3 regions of the Peribacillus sp. JNUCC41 genome follow, and region 3 is predicted to be linked to each of the others. Evidence: riboswitches for the same ligand, from Rfam matches in the RefSeq annotation. Region 3 holds a riboswitch; each other region holds the start of a gene.
The links. Region 3 has a riboswitch for preQ1 ahead of queC (7-cyano-7-deazaguanine synthase QueC). Riboswitches for the same ligand answer to the same signal wherever they lie in the genome.
Positions count from the first base shown of each region.

Region 1 (10,410 bases), 1.9 Mb from region 3:
ACATTTGTCAGTAGAGCTGCAATGAGAAGTATGACGATTCCTAAACCAAACTCCATTCCTACACTATAACCAAGTTTTCTCGTTTGCTTTTTCCCTCTGAGAAAATGGAAGCCTCCTAAAACGATCATGACTAACATGAGAATGATTTTCGCCAGTAACAATTGTCCATATGTTGTGTAGAACAATGAATGGATAGTCGGAACATGCTGTAAACTGCTATATATCCCGCTAACAATCAGTATGATTACAAACAGAAATGCCCATCTGGAAAACCTTTGAATGATTGACCAGTAAAATATTTTCTTATCTTCTTGGACTGCCTGCCGATCAGCAAGCCCAGGTAAAATCACTAATATGGCCATAAGGCCGCCGAGCCATAAAGCCATGGACAACAGATGAAGGAAATCCATCAAAACGGCCAGAACCTGATTAGGAACAGCAGCTGTATGTCCAGTTAAAGCCTTACAAATCATCAAGCTGGCCATTATGATGAAAGAAAAGAAAGGCAATGATTTATTCAGGGAGTTCTCGAGCATTAAATAAATCACTAAAAATAGAAGAAGCAATATTAGTACTTCAATGATCCAGACCGCTCCAAAGTTTGTAGCATTCAATACTTCTTTTATATAACTCAATTTAAATGCATCCGTCCAACCTACGCCGGCGTCAATCGTAACTTTTAAAGGTAGATTTAAGAAGATGGAAAAGGCTAAACCTGCATATGAAAGCCAAAGGTATAGTCGTGTTCTTCTGCTTGCTTCAAAAAGTCGAGGATCCTTCATTAACGATAATCTGAAAAAAAGGATTCCAGTAAGTGCAGCGAAGCATATGTATTGAAGACTTTGAAGGATAACATTGATGGAATTCGGAAAACTTGCATTCACTTCGGGATTTTCTTGGTCTGAAAGGCCCGCTGAATCTCCGAATTGAAAGGGAATTGTTCCTTCAATGGGATGTCCATCACTTGAAACCACTCTCCATTTAATGTAATAAATCCCTTCGTCGATAGTGCCCTTCCACTTAGCTTCCAGTATTTTTTCACTTTGTTCCGAGATTGTACTGTCATGAATTTTAACTTTGTCCCCGCCTTGGCTGAATACCTCAAGTGAATGGAAAGATGGTTGAATATTCTCGCTGAATTGAATGCTGATCTTTTCAGGAAGGGTATCCATCGCTTCATTCGGGCTAGGATTAGAGCTTATTACCGTAGCATGACCAAAAGCCATTGCCGGGTATAAAAGCAAACTGAATAGGCTGACTACGAGCCATAAATATTTTTTCATCTTGGTGTGCCATCATCCTTTCATCAGATCATGTAAGCTCATTATAAAAGGAAAATGTGAAAAAACAGTGAAAATAAATTAGTTATCTAAAGGCGGTTTGAAAGGTTCGCTAGAAAAGTGATAACAATAAGTTTAGATTTGCCTTCCTTCCTCCATTATAGCCATAAATATTGGTTTGGAATTCCTTTTTGCAAAACATTAATAGGCATCCTCTTCCGTCATTCAAAAAGAGGAACAAACGGTAAATAGCCTTTCAAAGCTGGAAATAGAGGATATAGCACTGGATCAAAAATTTTCAGAAGATGTACACGAATAAAGTTCGGCAGTGGGGAATGATGTGGGAAAGATCAACTTACTTGCAGCAAGTCCTAATGAGAATGCAGCCATATACGTGAATGGTGTCAAAATGACAGAGGGGAAGGTGAGGGACTTACAGCTTCAAACTGGCATGAACACGTTTGAAATCACCGTCAGCGATGGGCAAAATAAAACGGTTGCCTATACGCTCAAGGTCGAAAGACTTGAAAGTGATGATAACCTTTTAACATCAATTGGATTATCAGAAGGCTTAATAACATTCGATTCTAAGGGGCAGCTTATAACGCTTCTGTCGAAAATGAAGTCCAGTCCATTACGGTAACTCCGACATTGAATGACAGTACCGCAATTGTAAAGGTGAATAGAAAGGATGCAACCAATGCAGGTGTAAAGGTTACCCTTCCAATCGGTAAGACAAAGGTGAAGATTATCGTTACAGCAGAAAATGGAGATGAAAAAACCTATACGCTTACGATTACACGGGCGGCAGCCAAGGAAAAAGAAGCATCGAATACTGTACCTAAAGCGGGTGAAGTTCAACAGGAGCCCTCAACAGGAACGGGTAAAACTCAACCTTCCTCCGATAAGGGAAATAAATCATCTGTAACACCAACGGAATCCTCCAATAATCTAAAACCAAGCAGTGGTGTCAGCCAAGCACAGCAACTTGAAAGCATTTCAACAGAAAGAGAGAAAACGGATTCTATAGAGAAGGTAACGTCAGCAGATTCCTTAGGTGATGAGGGCAATAATGCACCAGTGTTAAACAATCTGACTGTATCATCAGGAGTATGGAACAAAGCTTTTGAATCTAATGAGCATACCTATCATATCGAGGTCGATCATGATATTTCTTCAGTCGAAATGAATGCAACGACAAATGCTGGCGGAACAACGATTGAATATGATGGTGAGAGCAGTAAAAAAGTGAAGATCAAGGATAAACCGAAAACGGCCATTTCCGTTATCGTTTCAAAGGATGAGGAGCGTCGTACTTACGTCCTTGTTTTCGAAAAGGATATGGATGTGGAAATGGATGAGGAAGAAACCGTGGATGATGTCATAACAAAAGAGGTGGGAGTTGGGGCAACGCAGATGAGTACAGCCGGCAAGTCGGAGGGAGATACATACAATAATACTGGAGGCCAAATTGATCGCAAACAACCTGTTGGGACCGGGTCATTCTTTGGGAATATAAAGGATTTCTTCACCTCCTTGATTAAATAGGGAGGTGCAGAAATCCTGCAAAAAAAGGACAAGGTTTATGCTTGTCCTCGGATTTATATTTTTATGGGCAAAATGATTTGGACCTCGGTTCCATGGTTTAGTTCGCTGTTAAAGCGGACCTTTCCCCGATGCGCCTCAATGATTCGGCAACTGACTGTCAGTCCTAATCCGGTTCCTTTTTCTTTAGAAGAATAGAAAGGTTCGCCAAGATGCTTTATCCGTTTTTTTTCAATTCCGCTTCCATTATCTTTGATGGTAATGGAAAGGTTATTGTCGATGCGTTCAAAATCAATCCAAATGTGATCGGCGGATGCCTCCATTGAATTCTTGAGCATGTTTATGAATACTTGTTTTAATTGGTTTCCCTCACATAATAGAAGCGGTATTTCGTTTTTAACAGAAATTGATATTTGGGTGGGGTACGAGTCCGCCTCTGGTTTCAACAAGGTTTTGACATCATTCATCAGGTCGATGATTTGATGTTTGCTGAATGGAAGTTCCTGTGGTTTTGCCAGAACGAGTAACTCGCTTACAATAAGATTGATCCGGTCCAATTCACTTAACATGATCGTGTAGTATTGTTCATAGGGTTGGTCGCTCTTTTTAAGCAACTGGACGAAACCTTTTAAAGAAGTCAGCGGGTTTCGTACCTCGTGGGCCACACTTGCGGCAAGTTCGCCGACTATCGATAATTTTTCAGTTCTTCTTAAGCGTGCTTCGGTTTCCCGAATTTGAGTGACTTCTTTAGCATAAGTAATGATTCCTACTAAATCCTCTCCAACCATCATCGGGACAAACGAACAAGAAAGTAAGATGGACTTCCCGTACTTCGTCAGGAATTCTATATCTTTCCCTTTTTTTATCCCCTTTTGGTTTTCCAGGACATATTGGCAAGATGTACGGATCAATTCCGCGTCTTCTGCTGAGAAGTTCAAATTAATGAATGAGGCTCCATGTATTTCTTCCTGTTGAAAGCCTGTTACCGTTTCAAACCTTGGATTAACGGTCGTGATCATTCCGTTTAAATCAAGCATCAGCATCGGATAAGGGTTGTGTTCAAACAATGATTTATAGCGTTGTTCACTATCGAATAATTGATTCTCCGCGACTACTCTTTCAGAAATATCCCTGCCGATGACGACTAGGCCTTTTCGTGAACCATCCTCATTGAACAGCGGAACTTTGATTGTATCAAAGGTCTTGTGATTGCCATCGGGAAGAGGGACGATTTCCTCACACCTTGTGATTTCCCCTTTTACCCAAGTTTCTTCATCGGATACTTCACAGTAGATCAACGACTCTTTATAAAATTCTGAGTATTCCGCGAGCTCACTGTCTCTTTTTCCCTTATAGTCTACATGCTCCAATTGAAATAATTGCAGGCCGAAGGTATTGGATTCAAGCCAACGGCCATCACCATCCTTGAAGTTAACGAAATCCACCATTGAATTGATGAGTGTACGCCGACGTTGCTCCGCTTCTTTTAATTGCTTGAATTCTTCCCTTTTAGCTAAATAAAGATATAAAACCAAGCCTATTGATAAAAGGAAAACAAATCCTTCCGCTCTTTGAAGTTGAATGAAGACCTCTTTGTTTTGGATATTTGTAGTTAAAAAATAGTCGAACACGACTAGTGTAAGAATCCCGGATAGGATATATATTGCTAAGATGGAGCGTTTGGACATGGAGATTCTCCCTGATTTTAAGACATTTCTAAGGTAAAATTACATACACATTTTAACAAACTATCGGAAAAAAATATATGCAGAATCCTAAATAAAAAAACAGGGGCCAAAGTGGTCACCTGCTTTTTCTGAAAAAGGTTTGTTTCTTTTTCTTTTTTGCACGCTTATAGATAATGAAAAATAGTAAGAGGACGAGTGCAAGTGCTGCTAGTGTATATTGGTTCATTTCAACAGATAACAGTCCATATGGAATGAGTGAAAGGAAGAAAAAGTAAATAAGGTTACCAAGTGCCGTCGCTAATAAAAAATCCTTGAAAGTGACGGTGCTGACACCAGCTACCAAGTTAATTAAGCTTGTTGGGATCAGAGGGAAAATCCTGCCTGTAAAAACGTACATGAAGCCATGCTCGACAACAGTTTCTTGCCATTTTTCGCTAATTTTCTGTATGAGAAGCTCCTGAAACCAGTTTCTTGCTGCATAAAAAATGAAACCTGAGGCAACAACGCTTGTAAACCAACTCCATAGATATCCATATATGAATCCGAATATCGTGACATTGATGGTCAGGAGCAAAATTAAGGGGATGATTGTAAAAGAATTTTGTACAAACATCAATACGAATGTCACAATAAATGTAAGCAAAAGGTTTTCCTTCAAAATGCCAATAACAGAATCCAGATCACTTTTCCAAACCAAAGTGAATAACTCTGCATTATAGAAAATAAATATTGCGATTACCAATAGACCGATCATGGTCAGGATTTTTTTCAAAGGGCCACCACCATTCTTACTAGTAGTTTATCATTTTCGAGTTCATTAGTGAAAAAAAGAGCTGCCGCATCATTGCAGACAGCTCTTTCCATTATAGTGGGTTCACGACACGAAGATTCCATTAAAGCCACTTTTCAAACTGAATTCTTTTGTTCATTCCATAAATGATTGGCGCTCCAATCAAGAGGACAACGAATTCACCGACAGCCGTGGTCATCCAGCTTAACCAGAATGGGAAGCCCAGGGCAAGATTCAGCTCAATTGCAATTAAAAACATTGTGAACGTGAAAAAGATAATCGTGGCGATCATCCGTCCTTTAATGCCTTTTATGAACCGAGAAACAAAAATGACAAGCAATAAGGCGAGCAGAGATTGCCCCACCCCGAAAATCAAGTCATATGGGACCATCGGCGAAAAGAGCAGATTCGATATGAAGACTCCGCCGACGATACCGTAGATATACTTTTTATTGAATACAATCAGATGATTCAATATTTCCGGTACACGAAATTGGAACATCTGAAATGATATTGGTTGGAACACCAATGAGACCGCCACATACAAGGCAGCCAATAACCCGCTTATTACGAGTGTACGAACATTCATTTTACTCTCTCCCTAGTTTTTTATCGTGGGATGGTTACGAACCACGTTTAGGCGTTTGCCCGATGTTTAATAGTATCCCATGTAAGCTTGTTTCGTCAATTTGTAAAGAATGGTTTTAATTTATAAGTTTCCAAGCAGGGGGAGTAGCTCAATTGGATTTTGATTTATTGCAATGATGGATGATATTATTTCAATATGTACTTCAAAGGAGTGAATATAGGATGTCGATCGAGAGTGTCAAAAGCCATTTTAAACAATGGGATCGGGAAGGCGATGTAATGGAGTTCGAAACATCGAGTGCTACGGTGATTGAAGCAGCGGAAACCATCGGTGTTATCCCAGCGCGGATTGCTAAGACTCTTTCTTTTAAGGGAGAAGGTGAAAATGCCATTTTGGTTGTTGCCGCAGGGGACGCGAAAGTGGATAATAAGAAATTTCGTCAGACGTTCGGTTTCAAGGCACGTATGCTTTCACCTGAAGAAGTGCTTGCACAGACCGGCCATGCCATCGGAGGAGTTTGCCCGTTTGGTCTGGCAAATGATCTAGCTGTTTTTCTTGATGTATCGATGAAACGCTTTGATACATTGTTCCCGGCTTGCGGCAGTGCGAACTCTGCAATAGAACTTACACTCGCTGAATTATTTGAATATTCAGGTGCGAAGGATTGGGTGGATGTATGCAAAGGTTGGGAAGAGAAGGGGAATGAGGAAACGGCAGTAGGCAATGCAGTTAATGGCCATTGATGGTTTCAAAAAATCCACATGAATGGTATTGAGTCCACTACGGTGGACTTTATTTTAGTAGCGGCTGCATACATTTTCTATGATTAAAGCCGAAAACGGGCAGAAAGTGTTCCTAAGCGGAGGTTGAAAGATGTTAAATGGAAGCGAAAGAAAAAGCAATAGTAGCTATCTTAGTCTTAAAACTCTTTATGAAGAAAATATAACGGTTAAGAGCATTGCCCAGGAGCTTGAGTTTTGCCATAAAAATGATCTGGCACTGGATATTCAGAAAGCATTGGAAAAAAAGAATTTTGATATATTGGCAGTCCAAGATCAAGGGGAAATCATCGGTTATATCGAAAGGCAAGAACTAGATGAAGGAACCATTTCCGAATATTTGAGAAACTTTTCGCCAAGGGAAATGGTTTCGGATTCAACCCCTTTGATCCAGCTTCTCCAGATTTTTAAGAATAAAACAAGGGTGTTCGTATTAGAGAATAATTCGATTAAAAAGTTGATTACCCATGCTGACCTTCAAAAGCCTCCGATCAGGATGCTGATATTCGGATACATTACTTTATTGGAAATGAGGATGAGCGATATCATCCAGGATAGATTCGGCGATGGAAGCTGGTATCCAATGATCAGCGAAGACCGTTTAGAAAAGGCAACCGAATTATATAGAAGGAGAATCGATAAAAATGAGGATATCAATATAATAGAGTGCCTGCAAATCAGTGATAAATTCGATATCATACATAAAGATAAAGATTTGATGCGCTTCTTCCAAATCCCTTCGAAAAGTAAAGGGAAGAAGGATGCAAATGGCATACGGAAATTACGGGATAAGATTTCCCATGCTAATGAATTGGGTCTGGACATGTCATGGATGGAAATCATCGAGGTTGTCGAGTCCTGTGGCCGACTGCTCGAAATCTCTGAATCCTATCAGTATGAAACATAAGGATCCAGCTAATCATGCTGGTTCTTTTTTAGCGCATCCAAATAGAAAAAACTGCCCATATCAGGCAGTCTTCCCCTTAAAACTCCGGCAGTTGATCCAGATTATTTTCTTTTATCCCATCAGGTTCACTTCGCAATATGTCACGTCCATATTTATGAAAGACGTCAACATTGGCCAGGTTGCCTGCTTTGGCTTCCGAAAGGGCTGTGGGGTAGTCGAGTTCGCGACCGGAGTTCGTCTTGATGGCGATAATATTGTCCTCTTCATTTTTCCTTACAGCGATGATTTCTTCTTTTCCTGCTGAATCAGCTTGGTTTGCTTGCGGTGTTCCCTGCTGTTTATATGATTCATAGGCTTTTTCAAATTGGTCCATGTTTTAGACACCTCCTATTTATAGGGTGAGCCATTTTTTCTGCAATATACAAACCGGATTTCGTCCAACTTAAGCCGTTAATTCGTCCAAATGGGCCGATTTTTCGGCACTTTATTAAAGTGAATGCTGTCTTTTTTGCCTTTTTGCAGTGGCATGGCACTTGCATCTTGTGTAAGTAGCAGGTGTAAGTAGTAGCAAGAAATAATATCCACTGGATTAAGGGAGGAAAATGAATCATGAATGTAAAACAAGGGGCAAGCACTGTAAATGAAAAACAAAAGGTCAAGACAATGAAAGCGGCGGTCGTCAATGAATTTAACCAAAAACTTGAGATTAAAGAAGTTCCCATCCCCGAGTTGGAATATGGTGAGATATTAGTGAAAATTAAAGCCTGTGGCGTATGTCATACCGATTTGCATGCCGTACATGGTGATTGGCCGGTAAAACCTAAGCTTCCGCTTATCCCCGGACATGAGGGTGTGGGCATTATAGAAAAGGTGGCAGAAGGCGTAACTTCCTTGAAAGTAGGTGACCGTGTTGGGATCCCATGGCTTTATTCGGCCTGTGGCGATTGTGAATATTGTCTGACTGGAAGGGAAACGCTTTGCTTGGATCAATTGAATGCAGGCTATTCCGTGGACGGAGGGTATGCGGAATATTGTAAAGCACCCGCCAAATATGTGGTGAAGGTTCCTGAAGGGCTTGACTTTGCGGAGATTTCACCAATTTTCTGTGCAGGTGTAACGACTTATAAAGCGCTAAAGGTGTCAGAAGCAAAACCAGGCGATTGGGTAGCGGTTTATGGAATTGGCGGATTGGGACATGTTGCCCTGCAATACGCAAAAGCGATGGGCTTTAATGTAATTGCTGTCGATATTCAAGATGATAAGCTGGATCTGGCAACTGAACTTGGGGCGGATTATACGGTTAATGGGCTTAAGACCGATCCTGTTCAGGCTATAAAGGATAAAGTTGGCGGTGTGCAGGCATCCATTTCTGTAGCGGTTACGAAAAAAGCTTTCGAACAGGCTTACAGTTCAGTCAAGAGGGGAGGGACACTTGTCGTAGTCGGATTGCCGAATGATGAACTCCCAATCCCGATTTTTGATACAGTGCTAAATGGTGTAACTGTAAAAGGGTCAATCGTCGGCACGAGAAAAGATTTACAGGAAGCCGTTCAATTTGCGGCTGAGGGTAAAGTCAGAACGAATATAGAGACGAGGAAACTTGATGAAATAAATGATGTGTTTTCAATGATGGAAAAGGGGGAAATCAACGGACGCATCGTATTGACGCTAGAATAGGAACAGAGGAGGATGTCCCCGGAACGGGGCATCCTCCTTTTTATTATGTCTGGTTCTTCTCATTTAATATATAACGTAATTTCCGTATGGATATCTGCAAGCGTTTGGCTGCCTCATTCCGGTTGCCGTAAGTTTTTTGCAGTGCCTGCATGACGAGCTCCTTTCCAATTGTGGATTGAAGCTGTTTGATTTCCGTAAGTATTTCTTCAAGCATCAGTTCATCCTTTTCATTAAAGTCGGCCACTAGCCTTTTTCGCCATTCTTCAAGAAGGTTTTCAGTTGACTGAGTCCCATTAGTGGACACGTTTTTGTCAGGCGTGATCTGGCTGTTAGTGAGAGAGATATCATTGGCGGATATTACCGACTTATGGTCTGCGAGAGTTAATGTTCGCATGACGGCATTAGATAGTTCGCGTATGTTGCCTGGCCAGTTGTATTGCTGTAATTTTTCAATGGCCTCATTGGAAAAAGAGATATCTCCATGACCATTCCTCTCAATCAAGTGACGGACAAGCAAGGGAATATCCTCTTTTCGGTTCCTTAAAGGCGGGATATCGAGAGTCACGACGTTCAGCCGGTAAAATAGGTCTTCCCGGAATTTATTTTTGTCCACTGCCTGCTGTAAGTTTTCGTTGGAGGCTGCCACTAACCGGGCGTTCGTCCGTAATGTCCCGCTGCTGCCAACCCGCATGAATTCCCTCGTTTCCAAAACTCGAAGCAATTTGACCTGGATGGCGGGACTCGCATCCGCAATTTCATCAAGAAAAAGCGTCCCGTTCCCGGCAATTTCGAAAAAACCCTTTCGCAGCTGGGTCGCTCCGGTGAAAGCGCCCTTTTCATGACCAAATAATTCGCTCTCAAGCAGGGATTCAGAGATCGCTCCACAATTGATGCCGATAAAAGGTTCATGGTTTCGGGGGCTGGCAATGTGAATGAAGCGTGAAAGCACTTCTTTACCGCTTCCGGTTTCTCCTTCGATTAATACATTGACGGATTTTTGGGCGACCTTGAAAGCCGTTTCAATCAAATTCTTCATTAAAGGACTTTCGCCGACAATGAGTCCTGAATCCTCAGCCAGTTTATGGATGAAATGCTGATTCAAATCTTCATTTTCATTTAAAAGGTTGTCAATCTGCCTTTCCAGTACTTCAATAT
Region 1 covers NZ_CP062163.1:2,303,547-2,313,956, forward strand. The annotation lists gene JNUCC41_RS11330 (copper resistance protein CopC) at 1-1,283, opposite strand, end outside; gene JNUCC41_RS11335 (cadherin-like beta sandwich domain-containing protein) at 1,609-1,923, shown strand; gene JNUCC41_RS11340 (cadherin-like beta sandwich domain-containing protein) at 1,932-2,828, shown strand; gene JNUCC41_RS11345 (PAS domain-containing sensor histidine kinase) at 2,882-4,513, opposite strand; gene JNUCC41_RS11350 (TVP38/TMEM64 family protein) at 4,629-5,285, opposite strand; gene JNUCC41_RS11355 (QueT transporter family protein) at 5,407-5,892, opposite strand; PreQ1 riboswitch class I at 5,899-5,943, opposite strand; gene JNUCC41_RS11360 (YbaK/EbsC family protein) at 6,114-6,635, shown strand; gene JNUCC41_RS11365 (hypothetical protein) at 6,766-7,578, shown strand; gene JNUCC41_RS11370 (DUF3892 domain-containing protein) at 7,655-7,951, opposite strand; gene adhP (alcohol dehydrogenase AdhP) at 8,242-9,255, shown strand; gene JNUCC41_RS11380 (sigma-54-dependent transcriptional regulator) at 9,299-10,410, opposite strand, start outside.
Region 1: linked by a shared signal. The riboswitch ahead of JNUCC41_RS11355 (QueT transporter family protein) and the one ahead of queC (7-cyano-7-deazaguanine synthase QueC) in region 3 are both predicted to bind preQ1.

Region 2 (10,410 bases), 1.9 Mb from region 3:
TGCCTTTTTATGCTTTCCATTGTTTTTCAACTTGATGAAGCGCTTGTTGTAAAATTACTTCATGATCTGTATCCGGTTTAGTAAGGACGTTAGTTTGATAAGACTTTCCTTGAAAATCAACCGTTACCGTAACTTTTACCATTATGCATCTTTCCTTTCCTAATTCAGAATTAAATGGGGTGGTTGTACCTATTTCTTTAATACCCGTGACAGAGGATATTTCAAACATTTCAAAAGTAGTGAAACGTAAAGAATTAATATTCAAAATTATCTGATATTTTCGAGGGTGTGTCAACACTTTTTTTTGACCACCCTATTTCCCGGCATAATAAAAAAAACGGCCTGGCTTGTACTCATGGCTGCCAGGTCGTTTTTGTAAATGAACTATATTCATATTTTAGTCAAGATAATGCCGATTAATGCTGCAAGTACGCCGGCAACTTGATAGTTTTTTAGTTTTTCCTTGAATAAATAACATCCTGCGAAAACGACAACTAAACAGTTCAGGCTGACGACAGGGAAGATGATGCTTGCGATGCCAGTGTTCAACGCAAAGAAATAACATCCATAGCCTATAGTGCTTAAAAGGCCTACCAAGGAACCGATTTTGACTTCCTTTAGCTTGATTTTTTCCTTTTTAAAGGCCAGAGCCGAAAGAAGATAAAGAGTTCCCCCTCCATACATTGATACCAGGATATCAAGGGAATTTAAATGAAGACGTGTTGATGTCGTCATAAGAATGCCTAGCACACCAAAAGATAAAATGGATAATAATGTGTGCATCATCCAAGGGACATATTGATGGTTGCCTTTAGCATTAGGTGTATACTGAATGACTAATGTAGCGAGAAACATGCAGACGATTCCAGTCCACTGCAAAGTAGAAATATGTTCGTGAAAAATTAAAGCTGCACAGAGAATGGGGAATATTGCATTCGCTGCGATTAAAGGAGATGTCAAGCTTGCCGGTCCTTTTTCAAAGGCGCTTGCCATCTGGATATTACCATTAGCGTTCAGTACCCCAATGGCTCCACCAAGCATGATGGACAGCCAGTTAAACTGTAAACCATCCACAGATACTCCATAAGATATGGCCAAAATAAAAGCTGAAAAATAAAAGAAAAATTGGATATGTACTTTTGAGTAACCCTTTCCGCTACTCCATTTAAAAATGCTGTTATTGATTCCAAAACATAAACTCGTGATGAGGGCTGCAAAAATCCACATTGACGTAATCTCTTCCTTCATGTAGGATAAACTTCTTCTACATTTTAAGCTGAATACATGCAGGAATCAAACCAAATTTTAGAAGTATGATTGACAGATTAGATATTTTTTTCTATATTTACTAAGACAATTTTAAAATATTTCCCGATAAACGGGAGAGGTTCATAGCATCACCCTCTTAAAAAAACTATGGCTTTGATATTTTTCGCGAATCAACCATATCTTTGAGGAGATATGGTTTTTGTTATATAGAGGCCTATTTTATGAATCTCCCTGAAACGTGGGATTAGGAGGACTTTCAATGTCTGGAAGAAAAGAAGAAGAGTTAAAAAAAGATATCACACTGCTTGGGAATCAAGGAACAAAATATACATTCGACTATGCGCCTGAAATCCTTGAGTCATTCGATAACAAACATCCGAACCGGGATTATTTCGTCAAATTCAATTGCCCGGAATTCACTAGCTTATGTCCGATAACGGGCCAGCCGGACTTTGCGACCATTTACATCAGCTATATTCCAAGTGTAAAAATGGTGGAAAGCAAATCATTGAAACTTTATTTATTCAGCTTCCGCAATCACGGTGATTTCCATGAAGACTGCATGAACATCATCATGAATGATTTAATCGAATTGATGGATCCTAAATATATTGAAGTCTGGGGCAAGTTTACTCCTAGGGGCGGAATTTCCATCGACCCTTACACGAATTATGGGAAACCAGGTACGAAGTATGAGGAAATGGCGGATTACCGCTTGATGAACCATGACTTATATCCTGAAACCGTGGATAATCGCTAAAGAATAGGAGAGACAATGGGCAAATGCCCGTTGTCTTTTTTAGTTTTTTAGCTATTATCGATTAGTGGTCTTGTCGTTTTGTCCTTTTTGAAAATACAATTGTCCTTCAGTAACGGAATTTCCACTTGATTGTTTCGAGAAAAAGCGTAATAATAGGGAGAGTTAATTTTGACAGAATATTTACGAAAATAGGGGTTGTCGAGATGAAAGTTGCAAAGTTTGGTGGGAGTTCACTTGCGTCAGGTGAACAGTTGAGAAAGGTATTCGAAATTGTTGTTTCTGATCCAGAGAGGAAGATTGTAGTCGTTTCGGCTCCAGGGAAACGCAATTCCGATGATATAAAGGTGACGGATTTATTGATTGAAGCTGCGGAACAGCAGCTGCGCGGGGATAACGGAGAGCATTTGATAGAAGATGTCGTATCCCGCTATGCGAGCATTGCTGAAGAACTGGATATATCCGAGAGTGTCGTCACTGGGATCCGCGAAAATTTAATGGCGCTGTTGCATGCAGACCAAACTAACCCGAAGCGCTATTTGGATACTTTGAAGGCCAGTGGCGAGGATAATAATGCAAAGCTGGTCGCAGGTTATTTCCAAAGCCTTGGAGTTGAGGCGCAGTATATAAATCCGAAGAAGGCTGGCTTGATCGTAACGGATGAAGGTGGATTTACCAAGGTGCTGCCAGAATCTTATGATCGGTTATATGCTCTGCGTGATGAGCCTGGAATCGTAGTATTCCCAGGGTTCTTCGGTTATACGTTAGATGGTGATGTTTTAACCTTCTCAAGAAGCGGTTCCGATATTACGGGTTCGATTCTTGCGAATGGGGTCAAAGCTGATTTGTATGAGAACTTTACGGACGTGGATGCCGTTTATGCGGTGAATCCAAATGTGGTTTCCAATCCAAAGGGAATCCGGGAATTAACTTATCGTGAAATGCGTGAGCTTTCTTATGCAGGTTTCTCGGTATTTCATGATGAGGCGCTGATTCCAGCATTCCGAGCGGGAATACCTGTCCATATCCAAAATACGAACAATCCGTCGGCACAAGGGACCCGCATTGTAAGTACACGGGATAATACGAACGGGCCGGTTATAGGCATTGCAAGTGATAAAGGATTTTGCAGCATTTACATTAGCAAATATTTGATGAACAGGGAAGTTGGTTTTGGCCGGAAACTGCTGCACATCCTCGAAGATTATGGAGTTTCATATGAACATATTCCATCAGGCATCGATGATGTGACGCTTATTCTAAGACAGGACCAGATGAAGGGTGAAGCCGAGAAGAAAATCATTTCACGAATCAAGAAAGAGCTTCATGCTGATGAAGTGAATGTGGAGCATGATCTTGCCTTGATCATGGTTGTAGGGGAAGGAATGCGCCATAATGTCGGTACAACGGCAAGAGCGTCAAAAGCCTTGGCCGAAGCGAAGGTGAATATTGAGATGATCAATCAAGGCTCTTCGGAGGTAAGCATGATGTTCGGTGTGAAAGGGCATAACGAAGAGACGGCAATTCAGGCATTATATCACGAGTTCTTTTGAGAATAATAGTTCAAAGACCTCCTTTTAGAAGGGGGTTTTTGTGATTAATCATTTAGTCACTATACATACGCTGGATTTTTCATCGGGTTCTTTATGATAGTGACAATGACCGTTTGGGGGTAATCATTCCAAGCTAACAGACACGCTGTAGGGCTCAGGCTGTCTGTCTTAATTTAATGCCCATTTATCAAGTGGCTAAAGCAATTGGAGGAGAACGGAGTTGATGCTCTTGAAACGGATAAAAAGGGGGCTTCCAACCTCTAAATCATAAATGAAAGAGATGTCAATGGCAGCGTCAAGATTAAGAGCAAAATGATTCACTGGCACCAATTGATTTAAAATAATCAATTCGAGTTGATCTTGCTGAATAGCATCATGCTTAGAAGCATCCTTATCACCTCAAGTTTAATACTTCTATATAATAAAAAGAATGTAGGAATGAGTTCTATCTTTATATTAAACAAAGTTGATTGGAGTGTAAGGTTGCTAGGGGAGACACCTCAGGCGTAAGACGAGGTGGGCTCCCGGAATGCCCGCGGAAATCGAGAGCCCTACGTTACAAACAACCGTCAAATTGTAAAAGCCATAAAAAAACTGTAGACAAACTCGATTTACATCGAGAGTTTGTCTACAGTCTGAGCCTTCGATTGAGGATTGGTGGTTTTTCTTTTATATTAGTCCAAGATGGTCAGTATTTGATCGATCTCTTTCCTTGGACGTGGAGTGGGGATCATATCGGGATAGCCGACGTGAAGGCTGCCGACGATCTTCTCTCCTGGTTTCACGCCTAATGCTTCACGAAACTCCATGCTGTGTATCATGCCGTATGTTTCCCATATCATCCCGATTCCTTGTTCCCAGGCAAGCAGACTGAAATTCTGGATCAAGGCACTTGTGGCCGCATAATCTTCTTCACGTGTCATGGGATTCGGATTCTCTTCCATGATCACCGCGACAAACATCGGTACACCTATAAGTTTATTATATCCTCGCTGTCCGGCGGCTTTTTTCTTTTCAGGGTCCTTCTCTTTGCCTGACATGAATGCACTGGTTGCTTCCGCGAGTTTTAAACGGCTATCACCATGCACCACGACGAAGCGCCATGGTTGGGTCATTTTATGGTTCGGTGCCCATGTCGCAGTTTCCAATAATGATTGGATGGTATCAATAGGAACAGGAATGTCCTTAAATCGTTTGATGCTGCGCCGCTCTTTAATGATATCTTCTAGTTTCATGATCATCCTGCTCCTTTAAATCATATATGTAAGTTTAATAGTTTTAAAAAATAATCCCCGGCTGCCTAATATGCTTCCAACGTGAATAAATTACTTGAATAAAGAGGGGGCAATATTCCAGTGACTTGCATTCGCTAATGAGCATATAATTTTACTAGGCACAGAGAAGCCGGGGCGACATTGTAGCTATGTACAATATCAAAAGGGTACGATAAAAGAATATCGTAATTGCTTATCAAATTTCAGAGATTGATAATGAAATTGAAAATCATTATCAATTAGAATTTTCGCTTATTTCCTGTAATTTGTCAAGGGCATTTATTAAAAAAAATTCAACATATTTACCAATCCTTTATAATAGTTAAATTCTTTTAAAAAATCTGTATAAAAATGTATAATGAGAGGATGAAAAGATGCTATCTACATATGAAGAATCGAAGGGTGTCATAGATGAAAAATTTGTCTTCATTTCTTAAGCCATACTGGCTTTTGATCATTCTTGCTTTATCCTTAATGATTGTCGAGCTCGGGGTAGAGCTGTTACAGCCTCTATTTATAGCAAAAATAATTGATGATGGCATTTTGCAGAAAGATTTATCGGTGGTGATTAAATGGGGAAGTGTCATGGTTGGACTTTCCGTTTTTTCATTCCTTGGCGGGATCGTTAATTCCTTTACGGCATCACATGTAAGTCAAAGCTTTGGACATGATGTAAGGAAAAGTCTTTTTGGTAAAATACAGGCGTTCTCTTTTGCGAATTTGAATAATATCCCGACTTCCTCGTTGATAACAAGGATGACGAATGATGTGACCCAACTTCAAAATACGGTTTTTATGGGCTTGCGCATCATGGCAAGGGCGCCTTTGATCGTAATCGGCGGGGCGATAATGGCAATTACGGTCGATTTGAAGCTATCCCTAGTTTTGGTCATTTCAATTCCGGTTCTTGTCTTCTTCCTTAGATGGGTGATGAAAAGAGCGGCCAAGCTGTTTAAGCTCGTGCAGAATAAACTAGATAACGTCAATGGCGTCATGAGGGAAAACCTGATAGGCATGCGCTTGATCAAAGCTTTTCTTCGTAAGGAGCATGAGATCGGCCGATTTGACGATGCGAATGAAGAGTTAAAAAGAAAGACTATGGCTTCCCTTCGTTTAATTGAAACGACGATGCCTGTGTTGATGCTTGTCATGAATGTGGCGATTCTGATCATTCTCTGGCTTGGAAGCGAATTTATAACAACGGGAGATATACAGGTAGGGGAGGTTGTGGCGATCGTTAACTATGCCACGAGGATTGCGGCATCCCTTTCCGTTTTTTCATGGCTGATCATGGTCATTTCCCGTGCGAAGGCTTCAGCGGAACGTGTGACGGAAATATTCGAAACCCCGATAGACATTGATGAAGGCAAGGCGGAAAGCAAGAGTGGGGCCGTCAATGGGGGAGGCATCGAGTTTCTGGATGTATCTTTCCGCTATCCTGGAACCGAAACCCCGATTTTGAAAAACTTGAGCTTCTCCATCGATCCGGGAGAATCGCTTGCCATCATAGGAGCTACGGGATCTGGGAAAACATCACTGTTTCAGCTGATTCCAAGATTATACGAAGTTGAAAGCGGCTCCATTCGAATTGATGACCAGGATGTGAGAGATATTCCCTTGAATTCGCTGCGGAAAAGGATTGGCTATGTTCCGCAAGAGGCCCTGCTTTTTTCAGGAACCATAAAAAATAATGTCGCTTGGGGAAAAGAAGATGCCTCGATGGAGGAAATCGTGACAGCGGCCATGCATGCTCAGGTACATGAGACCGTAATGAAACTTCCGAAACAATATGAAACCCAGTTAGGGCAAAAAGGTGTGAATCTGTCCGGAGGGCAAAAACAGCGCTTATCGATAGCAAGGGCATTGGTGCGCAGACCAAAAATTCTCCTTCTGGATGATAGTACGAGCGCGCTGGATTTGAAAACGGAAAGTAAATTGCTTGCCGCTTTAAAGGAATATACATGCACAACGCTCATCATTACACAAAAAATCAGTACTGCCATGGAGGCGGACAACATATTGTTGTTGGAAAGCGGTCAAGTGCTTGCGCTGGGGAAACATCAGGATTTGATGCAAACAAGCGATCTTTATCGAAAAATCGTTCACTCACAGTTTGGGGAGGAGGGGATTTCTCTTGAGTCGAAGAATATCTCCCGATAAGGCAAGGACTAAACCGGTCAACTCCTGGAATACGATAAAAAGGATCATTCCCTACTTAGCAACGAATAAAAGCCTGCTATTTTGTGTCCTTTTCATGGTACTGATAAGCTCGGTTTTGGGATTGCTTGGCCCTTTTCTTGTTGGGATGGCCATTGATGATTATATTGTCACAAGAGATAGCGGGGGGCTGATCAGCCTTCTTTTCGGACTTCTTGGAGTCTATATATTCTATTCGCTGTCCATGTGGCTTCAGAATTATTGGATGATCGGAATCGCACAGGATACGGTTTATGCAATGCGCAATCAATTGTTCAAAAAGCTTCACCAGTTGTCCATCCCCTTTTTTGACCGGCGTCAGCATGGGGAATTGATGAGTAGGGTCACGAATGATATAGAAAATGTCAGTTCAACTTTGAATAGTTCTGTCATCCAGATTTTTTCCAGTGTGCTGACACTGGTCGGGACAATCGGAGTTATGCTGTATTTGAGCCCTTTATTAACTGTTCTAACATTATTAATCGTTCCTCTTATGTTCTTCGGTCTGAGGTGGATAACGAACCGGACGGGAAAGCTGTTTAAAGAACAGCAGAAGAATCTTGGAGAACTGAATGGGTTTATAGAAGAAACGATTTCCGGACAACGGATCGTAAAGGCCTTTTCACAGGAAGATAAAGTGATCCGTGATTTTGTCATCCGGAGTGAAAACCTAAAGAAAGCTGGGTTCCTATCACAATCATACTCGGGGCTGATTCCGAAATTGATGAATTTGCTGAATAACTTAAGCTTCACGGTAATAGCAGCTGTCGGGGGATTTTTGGCGCTGAGTGGCATAGGGACGGTTTCCATCGGGGTCATTGTCATTTTCACCGAGTATTCAAGGCAATTCACCCGTCCGCTCAATGATCTCGCTAACCAATTCAATACACTACTCTCGGCTGTTGCCGGTGCGGAGCGGGTTTTCACCATACTTGATGAAAAAGAAGAGGAAGTGGATGAGGAACAGGCCTCTGAACTTCGTGATGTCCGTGGTGAGGTGGAATTTAAGGGTGTTTCTTTTTCGTATAATGATGAGGAGCAAACGATATATGATGTTGATTTCCGTGCGGAAAAAGGGGAGACCATCGCGCTTGTAGGTCCCACTGGGGCAGGTAAGACTACGATCATTAATCTTCTAGCCCGTTTTTACGAGCCGAACAGCGGCCGGATATTGATTGATGGCCAGGATATCCAACAGGTGACGAGGTCTAGTCTCCGTAAGCATATGGGATTCGTTCTACAGGATTCATTTTTGTTTCAAGGTACGATTCGTGAAAATATCCGCTACGGCCGGCTGGATGCCGAAGATGAAGAAGTGGTGGATGCAGCCAAGCTTGCCAATGCCCATTCCTTTATCATGAAACTGCCGGATCGGTATGATACCATCCTGAATCAGGATGGCGGTGGAATAAGCCAGGGACAGCGCCAGCTATTATCGATTGCCAGGGCTATACTAGCCGATCCCGTCCTCTTGATTTTGGATGAAGCGACAAGTAGCATAGATACGATTACAGAGCTTAAAATCCAGGAGGCTTTACACCGTTTGATGGAGGGAAGGACAAGTTTTGTCATTGCCCACAGATTGAATACAATTCAGCAAAGTGACCAAATCCTTGTACTTGATGAAGGAAGGATCATTGAAAAGGGATCCCATGAAGAATTGTTGCGGCAGAGGGGTTTTTATTACGAACTGTTTCGCAGTTCATTAAGGGGAAACCAGATTGGATGAAGAAAGAATGTGTGCCGTCAGGGCGCACATTTTTTGTGTTGGTCCCCTTATTAGGACATTAAACCTGGGGGGAAATGTAGAGTTTTCACCAAAGGCGGTTTTATTAAGAGTGAAAACACCTTGGTGGGAACAGAGAGAATTATCGACAAAATAATGGAAAATACTTTACAAATTGACTAATTTGCTATTGCTAAAAAACCTTAAGGTAACATATAATTCAGAATATATATAAAATTCTTTAAATTTAATGGGTAAGAGGAGGAATAAAGCCCTAGCCCCTTATAAATGAAGTTTTTTATAGTTGCACACCAGTTCAAAATAGAGAGGAGATGGAAAGAAATGAAAGCGCTTAAGTCAGTCTTTCTTTGGGGGATCATATCTGCGTTGGGTGCGGTGAGTTTTGGTTTCGTCGCGCTAAACCGGGGGGAAAGCATCAATGCCATGTGGATTGTCACTGCAGCACTCTGTGTTTATTCAATTGCATACCGCTTTTATAGTAAATTCATTGCACGGAAAGTGTTTGAGCTAGATGACAATCGCCAGACTCCATCGGAAGCGAATAATGATGGGAAAGATTATGTTCCTACAAACAAATGGGTGTTGTTTGGCCACCATTTTGCAGCGATTGCCGGGGCTGGCCCTCTCGTTGGTCCCATCCTTGCAGCGCAGATGGGATATCTGCCAGGGACACTATGGCTTGTAGTCGGGGTTGTATTGGCTGGTGCCGTACAGGATTTCATCATTCTTTTTGGTTCGATGCGCCGTAACGGCAAATCATTGGGAGAGATGATCAAGGAGGAAATTGGACCGATTACAGGCTTGATAGCGATGATCGGAATTCTGGGTATCATGATTATTTTATTAGCGGTACTTGCCCTGGTTGTCGTAAAGGCGCTCGTGGGAAGTCCATGGGGGATGTTCACGATTGCCTCTACCATACCAATCGCTGTGCTTATGGGCATTTACATGCGCTATATAAGGCCTGGACGGGTTGGCGAAGGATCGATTATCGGAATCATACTATTGATGCTCGCGTTATATTTCGGTCGCTTTGTATCAGAGAGCGCAACCTTGGCGCCAATGTTCACTTTCAATGGGGAAACGATTGCCATCATGTTGATTGTATACGGATTCGTTGCCTCCGTTTTGCCTGTATGGATGTTATTGGCACCGCGTGATTACTTGAGTACATTCTTGAAAATCGGTACGATCATCGGACTTGCACTTGGAATCTTTATTGTCATGCCGAGCCTTGAAATGCCTGCCGTCACTCAATTCATCGATGGAACAGGACCTGTATTTTCCGGAAACTTATTCCCTTTCCTATTCATTACGATCGCTTGTGGGGCGGTATCAGGTTTCCATGCACTCGTTTCTTCAGGAACAACTCCTAAAATGATCGAACGCGAATCCCATTCACGTCCAATCGGATACGGGGCGATGCTGACTGAATCCTTTGTAGCCATCATGGCGATGATAGCAGCTTGTGTACTGACTCCTGGTATCTATTTTGCCATTAATAGCCCGGGTGCCGTTGTGGGAACGGAGCCAGCTCAAGTGGCCGCTACGATATCCGATTGGGGTTTCATTTTGACACCTGAGATGATTACCGGCCTTGCAGATGATGTTGGG
Region 2 covers NZ_CP062163.1:2,383,089-2,393,498, forward strand. The annotation lists gene JNUCC41_RS11715 (BA3454 family stress response protein) at 8-142, opposite strand; gene JNUCC41_RS11720 (EamA family transporter) at 391-1,248, opposite strand; PreQ1 riboswitch class I at 1,379-1,424, shown strand; gene queF (preQ(1) synthase) at 1,529-2,029, shown strand; gene JNUCC41_RS11730 (aspartate kinase) at 2,233-3,579, shown strand; gene JNUCC41_RS11735 (nitroreductase family protein) at 4,254-4,814, opposite strand; gene JNUCC41_RS11740 (ABC transporter ATP-binding protein) at 5,265-7,013, shown strand; gene JNUCC41_RS11745 (ABC transporter ATP-binding protein) at 6,988-8,778, shown strand; gene JNUCC41_RS11750 (carbon starvation CstA family protein) at 9,118-10,410, shown strand, end outside.
Region 2: linked by a shared signal. The riboswitch ahead of queF (preQ(1) synthase) and the one ahead of queC (7-cyano-7-deazaguanine synthase QueC) in region 3 are both predicted to bind preQ1.

Region 3 (10,410 bases):
TTTCGAACATTATTGACCAATGGTCAAATAAATATTGGGGGTTTTAAAATGGTAAAGAAATTCCTTCATATTGAAGGACTCATGGTTCTTTTAGCGGTGATTTACATCTATTCGTTATATGAATTCAGCTGGTGGATATTCCTGTCATTGATTTTGTCTCCTGATGTTTCCATGCTGGCCTATCTGATCAATGATCGAATTGGAGCAAAGGTTTATAACCTATTTCACACTTATACCCTGTCCATCTTCATGATTTTGCTTGCCATTTTTCTAAAGTTCGATGCATTGTTGATGATTGGTTTAATTTGGACCGCACATATTGGAATGGATCGCTTATTTGGATATGGCCTCAAATACACATCTTCCTTCAAAGCTACACACATTCAAAGGCTGTAAAAAACTTAAAAGGCAGTGTGATTACACCATCACACTGCCTTTGCTCACTTTTCTTTATACGCCCCGCTTGTTGCCCCATATATAGGTATGCAGCTGGGGCAGCACTTTCACATCATTCAATTCATCATCTGCTATCACTTTGTCTATTAACTCTTCGTACTTCCTCAAAAGACCGCTGATCAATTGACGATCATCCGCCGTCCTGCTATCGTCATTGCCGACCTGCAAATAAAAAGGAATATCCGGATAACGCCCATGTACATGTTTGGCATATTGATAATCTTCCTCATTAAAGACGACAATCTTCAATGAGACATGATTTTCAGGATTTCGATTGGCAAGGTTCAAGAGGATTTGGTCGAGCACCGTAAAGTCCGTGTTCATTTTAGAGCTCGGCGGCTTAGGTGAAATCGTCAGTTCATCAATATCGAGAAACCAATCCTGCCATCGGCTCCCTTGTGTTTCGACACCTATCTTCATTTTATTTTCATGCAAGATCGCTATCAAGCCGTTTAGGTTTTTCAGCAGAGCCGGGTTTCCGCCTGATATCGTCACGAAGGAAAAACCGGAACCCCCAATTCGCTTCAGCTCATCCCATATTTCTCTAGCAGTCATTTGGACTGTATCTTCCTTACCGGTGCCATCCCAAGTAAATGCGGAATCACACCAGGCACATGAATAATCGCATCCGGCCGTCCGAACAAACATGGTTTTTTGACCAATGACCATTCCCTCACCTTGGATGGTCGGTCCGAAGATTTCCATAACCGGGAGTTTACTCACTTTCCATCCACTCCCGTCTGGCTTCTGCATAGCTTGTCGGCGTTTCGTATAGTCGAACAAATTCGACTCTAGCACCCTCATATTCTTTTAATGAAAGGGCTTCGGCCATTTTTTCATAAATCCAGACAACCATATTTTCAGCTGTTGTATTCATGAGCGGCAGGGTTTCATTCAAATAACGATGATCCAGGTGGATTTCAATTTCATTTTTCCATATATCCTTGATGTCCCCGAAATCTATCATCAAACCGCGTGAATCCGTATATCCGCTCAATCCGAATATGACCTTATATGTGTGGCCATGCAGGTTCTTGCATTTCCCTTCATAGTCATGCAGATGGTGCGCCGCGTCAAAGGTGAATTCCTTACTCACGAGAACCCTCTTGGTTGTATACTTCAATTGGCTGCGCTGAATGTCTTCATCTATTTTTTGGAGTTTATCCACTATTGTAAAACCGTACATCATGAAAGCACCTTCCGTCTGCTTACATAGTCATCCAGTCCTTTTTTCCGCAGATTACATGCCGGACAATCTCCACAGCCGTCGGAGATGATTCCGTTATAGCAAGTCAGGGTCTTTTCGCGGACAAAGTCGAAGGCGCCAAGCTGATCCGCAAGCTCCCATGTTTCTTCTTTATTAAGCCACATTAGCGGCGTATCAATCACGAATGACTGGTCCATTGACAAGTTCAAGGTCACATTCAACGATTTAATGAATACATCGCGGCAGTCAGGATATCCGCTGAAATCCGTTTCACAGACACCGGTGACAATATGTTTAGCGCCAATCTGACTCGCCAGCACTCCTGCAAACGAAAGGAACAGCAAATTCCTCCCTGGTACGAAAGTCGACGGCAACTCCCCTTCTTCTCCATCCTCAACTGCAATATCACTTCTCGTCAATGCATTCGGTGCCAGTTGGTTCAACAGCGACATGTCAAGGATATGATGGTTCACGCCCAATTCCTTGGCGATGTTTTGAGCGCATTCGATTTCCAAGCTATGCCGCTGATTATAATCGAACGTCACCGCTTCCACTTCCTCAAATCTCTCCAATGCCCAGAACAGGCACGTCGTACTGTCCTGACCTCCGCTAAACACAACCACTGCCTTTTCTTTCTTCTTCATTTCTATAAAACTCCTTTTTACGGAAAAAAACAGCACCCTAAGAATAGAGCACTGTTTCTCCTTAGTTTTTTTGAGAGGGTAGCTAGAACCTCTTCCGCCTTAACGCGGAATATTATATTTTTCCAAGTCAATAGTAACTTGAAAACGATTATAAATCAAGATGAATAGATTTAGTGAATAGTAGAGCTGATGGAAAATTTGGTTATCTTTTCATTGCTTAAATATCCCATTATCCGTCCGATAAAATAGTGTGATTAAAATATCGATAAAGGGGTCCATTAATTTGAAAAGCATTAAAGGAAAGGTATTGGTGGCATTTTCACTCATCATATCTTTATGTGTCATCTTAGGAGCATTCAACATTTACAGCAGCAACAAGTCACTGGTATATTCCCAGGATATCATCGAAAAGGAACTTCCGCTTCTTATCCAAGATGAAAAGCTGCTATATAATCTAGCACAAAGAACCGCATTCGCCCGAGCCTATATTCTATATGGTGACAAGAGTTATAAAGAAAGGTTCTTACAATATACTGAAGACAGCAAGGTCATCCAGGAAGATCTCCTGGCTTCGAGCGACTCTGATAAAGTGAAGGCATTGATCGAGAAAAGCGGGGATTGGAGGTTGATGATTGTCGACCGGGTATTTCCACAATATGAAAAGGGAAATGAAGAACGAGCGAAAGAGATACTCAAAAATGAAGTGGCGCCAATCAGCAATGAAGTAATGGAGGGTTTCAAGGAGCTTGCTTCGGAACGCGAGGAATTGATTGTCGCTTCAGGTGAAACCGTCATCGCAAGCGGGAAATCGGTAAAGACGACAAGTATCATCATATCCATTGCGGCAGTCCTTATCGGCCTTCTGCTGGCGCTTGTGACTGCCAACCTCATTACCACCCCCCTCCTTAAAATCAGGGACAGGATGAAAATGGTGGCTGACGGAGAGCTTAATCATGAGCCCCTTGAGCAAAAGTCATATGATGAAATGGGCGAATTAACGGTATCCGCCAACCAAATGCAGAAAAACCTTCGTGATACGATCGAAAAAATGCTCGTTGTATCCGAATCCGTTTCCAACCAAAGTGAGAATCTGACTCAATCAGCAAATGAAGTCCAGCAGGGCAGCAAACAAATAGCCACTACCATGCATGAACTTTCGGAAGGTTCGGAGTCACAGGCCAACCGGGCAGCTGAAGTGGTTCGCATGATGGATGATTTCACCGGCAGAATCGAGTTGGCCCGCCTAGAAGGAGTGGATGTTGCTAAAAGTTCAACCGAAATCCTTTCCTTGACCAAGGAGGGCACCACTTTAATGCGCAGTTCGATCCAACAGATGCAATATATTGATGGGATTGTAAAAAATGCCGTAGAGCAAGTGAAAGGGCTCGATTCCCAATCGCAGCAAATTTCGCAGCTTGTACAGGTCATCAAGAATATATCCAATCAAACCAATCTATTGGCATTGAATGCTGCCATAGAAGCCGCTCGTGCCGGTGAACATGGCAAGGGCTTTGCCGTCGTCGCCGATGAAGTGCGGAAACTCGCTGAAGAGGTCACACACTCCGTTGGGGATATCACCAATATTGTCTCCGCCATTCAAACGGATTCAAAAACAGTCGTCCACTCCCTGGAAGATGGTTATGCACAAGTGGATGAAGGCACGAAACAGATCACGCTCACAGGCCAAACCTTTGAAACAATCAATCACTCTGTCGGGAATATGGAAATGAAAATACAGCATATAACAGACGAATTGAACTATATCTCCACAAATAGCAAAAATATCAATCAGGCTATCGAAGATATCGCCGCGGTGTCTGAAGAGTCCGCAGCTGGAATCGAACAAGTCTCCGCCTCTGCTCAGCAATCCAGCTCTTCAATGGATGAAGTAACGAATCATGCCAGTGAACTTGCATCTTCGGCAGAACTGCTGACTGAACAGGTTAGGAAGTTCCAATTATGACACTAGCAATTTCCCGGCACATGAATGCGGGAAATTGCTTTTCCCTCCCATTATATAGATTGTTTCATTTTCGTAAATTCGGGGAATAAATAACTATAACCAATAATAAATCATTAAAAAGCAAATCTATCAAAAGATCTATCAAAAGCGGCTGGAAGTGAATATTTTCCTTTATTTTCAGAATATTTAGTGTATAATTAATTAAAGGAATATTTTAACTTAAATAACCATCACTTCCAATAACCGCTACTGCACATCCCGACATTCCCTTTCAACACCATGCACGGGCACTTATACTCAGTAAGGATCCATTGCATGCTCTCTCGAATCAAATCGTACACAACTTTTTTCACACAAAAACACGATTTTCACTCCAAATTTGTAAAAAAAGGTTAAATTACACACTTTATATGTTACTATTAAACCAAGACCTTTTAACCCCATAAGGAGGAATTCATATGAAACGTTTTTTCAAATTCATAACAGATTTTAACGAAAGAAAAGCACTGGAACGGGAAACCGAAGAATTCTTTCGCAAAGAACATGAAAATTATATGAAGATGAATCCTGACAATCAAGGAAAAAGAAGGAGATTAGCTCCTAGACTTTATGTGATTGATGGCGGTAAAAAGGACTCCAACCTTGAGATTTCTGACAGAAAGAAATCAAGTTAACCTGATTCCTTCCATAATCTGCTACCAAAAGCTGTAGCTCAAGACCTACAAACGGTAAATCTCCATGAAAAACGGAAATTCGTGACCATTCCATTCATTTACAATATATAAGCCGAAAGCTCAGATATGCTTCTGAGCTTTTTTTGTATTTCACTCTTCTATAAACACTATATTTATAGAAGAAACTAGGTATTTTTTAAAAAAATTGGGTTAACTTTAGTTTATTTCATGTTTAAGGTAAAAGATCCATTATAGTCCGCGGGGTATTCTCTGAGGAAAAACCCGGAAAATAAACAAAAAAAGAGATGTGTTCTTTTACTCATCTTTGATCAAATTCAAAAGAGTTCAACTAATTGAGTCGTTAGATGCAATATCTTACATTGAATAACAAATGCATAAATATTGTTACGTTTATGTCAAACAATGGGTATAAACAATTACCAAACTGTAATAAACGTCACTTTTAAAAACCAATTATTATTCAAATATAGCCATTAGGAATCAGGTTCAAATGCTCATAAAACTACTTTAATTCTGACCAAAATGGTACCTTTATTAAACTTTCCATAATTTAGTGTAAATTAACGGAGTATTCCATCGATTTCCAGACATAACTTTGTACTCATAAAACAATTTATCCCATTAGATACTATTACACCCTAATATACATTTATTTGAAAAACTTGAAAAAAACTATATTACAATAAAATAATTAGCTCTTGCCTATTAAGTTTAAAATCATGTAGTGTGTATTCAGTAATTCAAATATTTGAAAAAAAGAGAGGTTAAAAAATGGCACCGATATTTATTTGTGCGATCTTTTTGCTTGGCTATGGCATTTTCGAACAAAAACGCCATCAGAAGCGTCTCGACTCCATCCCAGTGCGTGTGAATGTGAATGGGATTCGAGGGAAATCGACTGTAACGCGTCTAATTACAGGTGTGATCCAGGAAGCTAAGTACAAAACAGTAGGCAAAACAACCGGAACATCAGCAAGAATGATCTATTGGTTTACCGATAAGGAAAAACCGATTGTACGCCGCCCAGAAGGACCCAACATAGGAGAACAGCGGCGTGTAGTTAAAGAAGTTGCCGATTTAGGCACGGAAGCACTGGTTTGTGAGTGCATGGCCGTACAGCCTGACTATCAACTAATCTTCCAAAACAAAATGATCCAAGCAAACATTGGCGTAATCGTGAATGTATTGGAAGACCATATGGATGTCATGGGACCGACTTTGGATGAGGTTGCTGAAGCTTTCACTGCTACCATTCCCTATAATGGTCACTTAATAACCATCGAAAGTGAATATTTGGACTTTTTCAAGCAAATTGCCAAAGAACGCAACACAAAAGTAATCGTTGCAGACAATTCGAGAATTTCGGAAGATTTTCTACGCGAATTCGACTATATGGTATTTCCTGATAATGCATCACTGGCCTTGGCCGTTGCGGAAGCTTTGGGCATCGATGAAAAAACAGCTTTTCGCGGAATGTTGAATGCTCATCCCGATCCAGGTGCCATGCGGATCACCAAATTCGGAGATTCCATCCAGCCAACTTTCTTTGTCAATGGCTTTGCTGCAAATGACGCGTCATCGACACTGAACATCTGGGAACGTGTCAATACGTTCGGATACAGCACAGAACCTCCTATCGTCATCATGAATTGCCGTCCCGACCGCGTGGACCGTACAGAGCAGTTTGCTAGAGATGTATTGCCTTACATAAAATCTGAAATCGTCATTTCCATTGGCGATACCACATCACCGATCACTCGGGCATTCGAGCAAGGTCAATTGGATACAAAAGAATATTGGGATTTAGAAAACTGGTCAACTGAAGAAATCGTTGCCCGCCTCCGCCCATTGATGAAAAATCGCATCGTCTACGGTGTCGGGAATATTCACGGTGCAGCGGAACCTTTAATTGAAGCATTCATGAAATCTAAAACAAAGCAAAAAGCAAGTTAAGTAGGAGGAACCTTAATGTTTGGATCGGATTTATATGTAGCCCTAGTACTGGGAGTAACGCTTAGCCTTATATTTTCAGAAAAGACGGGTGTCGTACCCGCAGGACTTATCGTGCCTGGTTATTTGGCATTAGTATTTGACCAATGGGAAATCATGCTGGTCATTTTGTCCATTAGTATAGTAACTTATTTGATCGTCGCTCACGGCCTTTCAAGATGGGTGATTTTATATGGAAGAAGAAAATTCGCAGCCATGATGGTAACCGGGATTTGCTTGAAACTCCTATTGGACTTAGTCTACCCCGTCATGCCATTTGAAATATTCGAGTTTCGGGGAATCGGTATAATCGTACCCGGATTGATAGCGAATACCATACAAAGACAAGGAATGCCATTGACACTTGGCAGCACGCTTTTATTATCCGGCTTGACTTTCGGTTTAATGAACGTGTACTACCTATTCTGAGGTGCAAAAAATGAAACGGAATTTAAATGCAAAAGAAAAAACACTTATCTTTATTAAACGCACGAAGAAAAAGAATCTTAAATACACTGGAATCATACTACCTATATTACTAATCGCTTTAGTCATTACCACTTGGATGGGACGGGCTGAAGAAGTGAAAACAACCGCTTCAAAAACTGATCAACCATTGACGATGACGATGGTCGGTGATGTGATGATGGGACGTTATGTTGAAGAAGTAACGGAAAAGCACGGGTATGATTACCTCTTCCGTTATATGAAGCCCTATTTTACCGATTCAGACTATGTCAGTGGGAATTATGAACATCCTGTTTTAAAAGAAGAGGTATCCAACTACAAGGAAGCAGACACGGCCATCAGGTTAAACTCCAATAATAGTGGTGTGAAAGCCGTTAAAGATGCGGGCTTCACTGTGATGAATTTGGCCAATAACCATATGATGGACTTCGAAGAACGAGGACTGCTTGACACGATTGATGAATTCAAAACTGAAGATATGCACTATGTGGGTGTTGGATCGAACACTACCGAAGCTAAAAATAGCATCGACTATGCGGATGTTAATGGCATGCGTGTCGCAACACTTGGCTTCACAGATGTTTACGGTAAGGACGCCGTGCCAAAAAGTAATAAAGCCGGGATATTGAACACCAACCCTGATTTATTATTTGAAATGATTGAAAAAGCAAAGGATGCCAAGCAAGGCAACGCAGACTTGGTTGTGGTGAATGTTCACTGGGGAATAGAATATTCAACATCTACAACCGCTCGTCAAACAGACTTGGCTAAAGCGATAATCGATGCAGGAGCTGATGTCATCATCGGCCATCATCCCCATGTGCTTCAATCGTTTGATGTTTATAAAGATGGAATCATTTTCTATAGCTTAGGAAACTTCGTTTTCGATCAAGGCTGGACACGCACAAAGGATTCAGCCATGGTTCAATACCATTTAGCGGAAGACGGAAAAGCTACAGTCGATGTCGTTCCACTGCAAATTGAAGAAGCAACACCAAGGCCAGCTACCTCTTCAATCGACAAATCACGTGTTTACCGTCAGTTGACGAAGGAAACGAGTGAAAAAACCCAATGGTCGAAAAAAGAGGATCACATCGAGATTACATTGGATCACAAAAAGGTAATCGACCATAAGGCTCAACGTGAGCAAGAAGAAAAAGCTGCGAAGGCAGCGAAAGAAGCGAAAGAAGCAAAAGAAAAGAAAGCTGCACAAAAGAAAAAGGCAGCACAAGCTATACAACAGGACATACAGCCCATTCAGTAAGGATCGATTGAATACTACTATGTGAAATGAGAAACAACTTGGAGTCTCAACGAGAAGGGGGAGTAATCGATGATTAACCGTGCGGCTTGGAAAATATTCATTTCACTTTGCCTGCTCATATATTTAGCTGGATGTTCGAAGACACCCCCTATTTCTGACACGAATGATCCGATAGATAGTAAAACGGAACAATCATATGGGGTCAGTTCTTCAAATCCAATCGCAATAGATGTCGGGATGGATATATTGAAAAATGGTGGAACGGCGGCGGATGCCGCCATTGCGGTATCCTATGTATTAGGTGTAGTTGAACCTTTTGGATCTGGCGTGGGTGGCGGCGGCGGTATGCTGATTGCACCGAAATCCGGCGATCCCAATTTTATCGATTATCGTGAATCCTCTCCGGAAGACCCAAGTTCAAGACACAATGCAGGGATTCCTGGCTTAGTGGCCGGCATGCAGGTTATAAGTGATAAGTATGGGAGCGTACCAATGGCAGACCTTCTCCAGCCGGCGATAGATTTGGCTGAAGGCGGATTTGAAGTCAACGAAATGTTATCATCACGCTTAGAAGCAGCTCAGCCGAGGATATCTTCCGATGCGACTTCACTTTTTTATCCTGATGGCGATGCCATTGAACCAGGCAAAACCCTCGTTCAAGAAAGACTTGCTAAAACATTGAAGCTGATTCAAAAGAAAGGTCCTGATGGTTTTTATAAAGGGGAAATCGCACGGGATATTAAAAGAGAAACAGATATCGACATGATGGATTTAAAGCGCTATGAGGTGAAAGAGCGTAAGCCGGTCCAAGGAACATTTGCCGGTTATGATGCTTTTACCGCCCCTCCGCCCTTTTCCGGGATTACCGTTCTTGAAATGCTAAAGCTCGCCGAGGAAATGAACCTCAGTGATTCTCCTAGCAAATCAACTTATATGAAGGTATTGGGGGGCATCACAGATACTGCTTATCAAGACCGATCCGCCAATATTGGGGATGGAATAAGTCACTCTAAGGCGGAAAAATTGCTCTCCCCCATTCACTTGGACAATCTTAAAAATATGATCAAAAGTGAAAAATGGAAAAATAAAGAATCGAATGGTTCCGAGGAACATGAAAGTACGACACATTTTGTGATCATAGACAAGTATGGCACTGTCGTTTCCGCCACAAATACGCTTAGTAACTTTTTCGGATCTGGTGATTATACAAATGGATTTTTCATTAACGATCAATTGAAAAATTTCCGGTCCGGCTTGAACGCTCAAGAGGCATATAAACGGTCAAGAACTTTCACCGCCCCTACCATTCTCAAGAAACCAGGGCAGGAATCGATTGGTATCGGCTCACCAGGCGGCGATAGAATTCCTCAAGTATTGATGCAGGTCCTTTATTCATATACAGAGAATGAAGGCTCATTTCAGGATATCATCGACCGTAATCGGTTCGTCTATGATGGAAATAAGATTTATACGGAATCCAGGCTTTCGAATGAAATAACAACGGATTTGGAAAATTCAGGATATGAAGTCATCCAGAAGATCTCCCCCATGTATTACGGCGGGGTTCAAGTACTCGTTAAAAACGAGAAAAATGGACAAGTATCCGGAGCTGGAGATAAAAGAAGGAATGGAAGCTGGAAAGCCCAGCAATAAAAGGGCAATCCAGTCCCTCCTTTTCTGAATATCATATGAATTTTAGCGATGCATAAGGGGACTTAGAATAT
Region 3 covers NZ_CP062163.1:445,120-455,529, forward strand. The annotation lists gene JNUCC41_RS02205 (DUF4260 domain-containing protein) at 49-396, shown strand; gene queE (7-carboxy-7-deazaguanine synthase QueE) at 451-1,179, opposite strand; gene queD (6-carboxytetrahydropterin synthase QueD) at 1,172-1,642, opposite strand; gene queC (7-cyano-7-deazaguanine synthase QueC) at 1,642-2,307, opposite strand; PreQ1 riboswitch class I at 2,363-2,405, opposite strand; gene JNUCC41_RS02225 (methyl-accepting chemotaxis protein) at 2,591-4,270, shown strand; gene JNUCC41_RS02230 (hypothetical protein) at 4,729-4,944, shown strand; gene pgsB (poly-gamma-glutamate synthase PgsB) at 5,737-6,918, shown strand; gene pgsC (poly-gamma-glutamate biosynthesis protein PgsC) at 6,934-7,383, shown strand; gene JNUCC41_RS02245 (CapA family protein) at 7,394-8,686, shown strand; gene JNUCC41_RS02250 (gamma-glutamyltransferase family protein) at 8,756-10,339, shown strand; gene JNUCC41_RS02255 (CapE family protein) at 10,409-10,410, shown strand, end outside.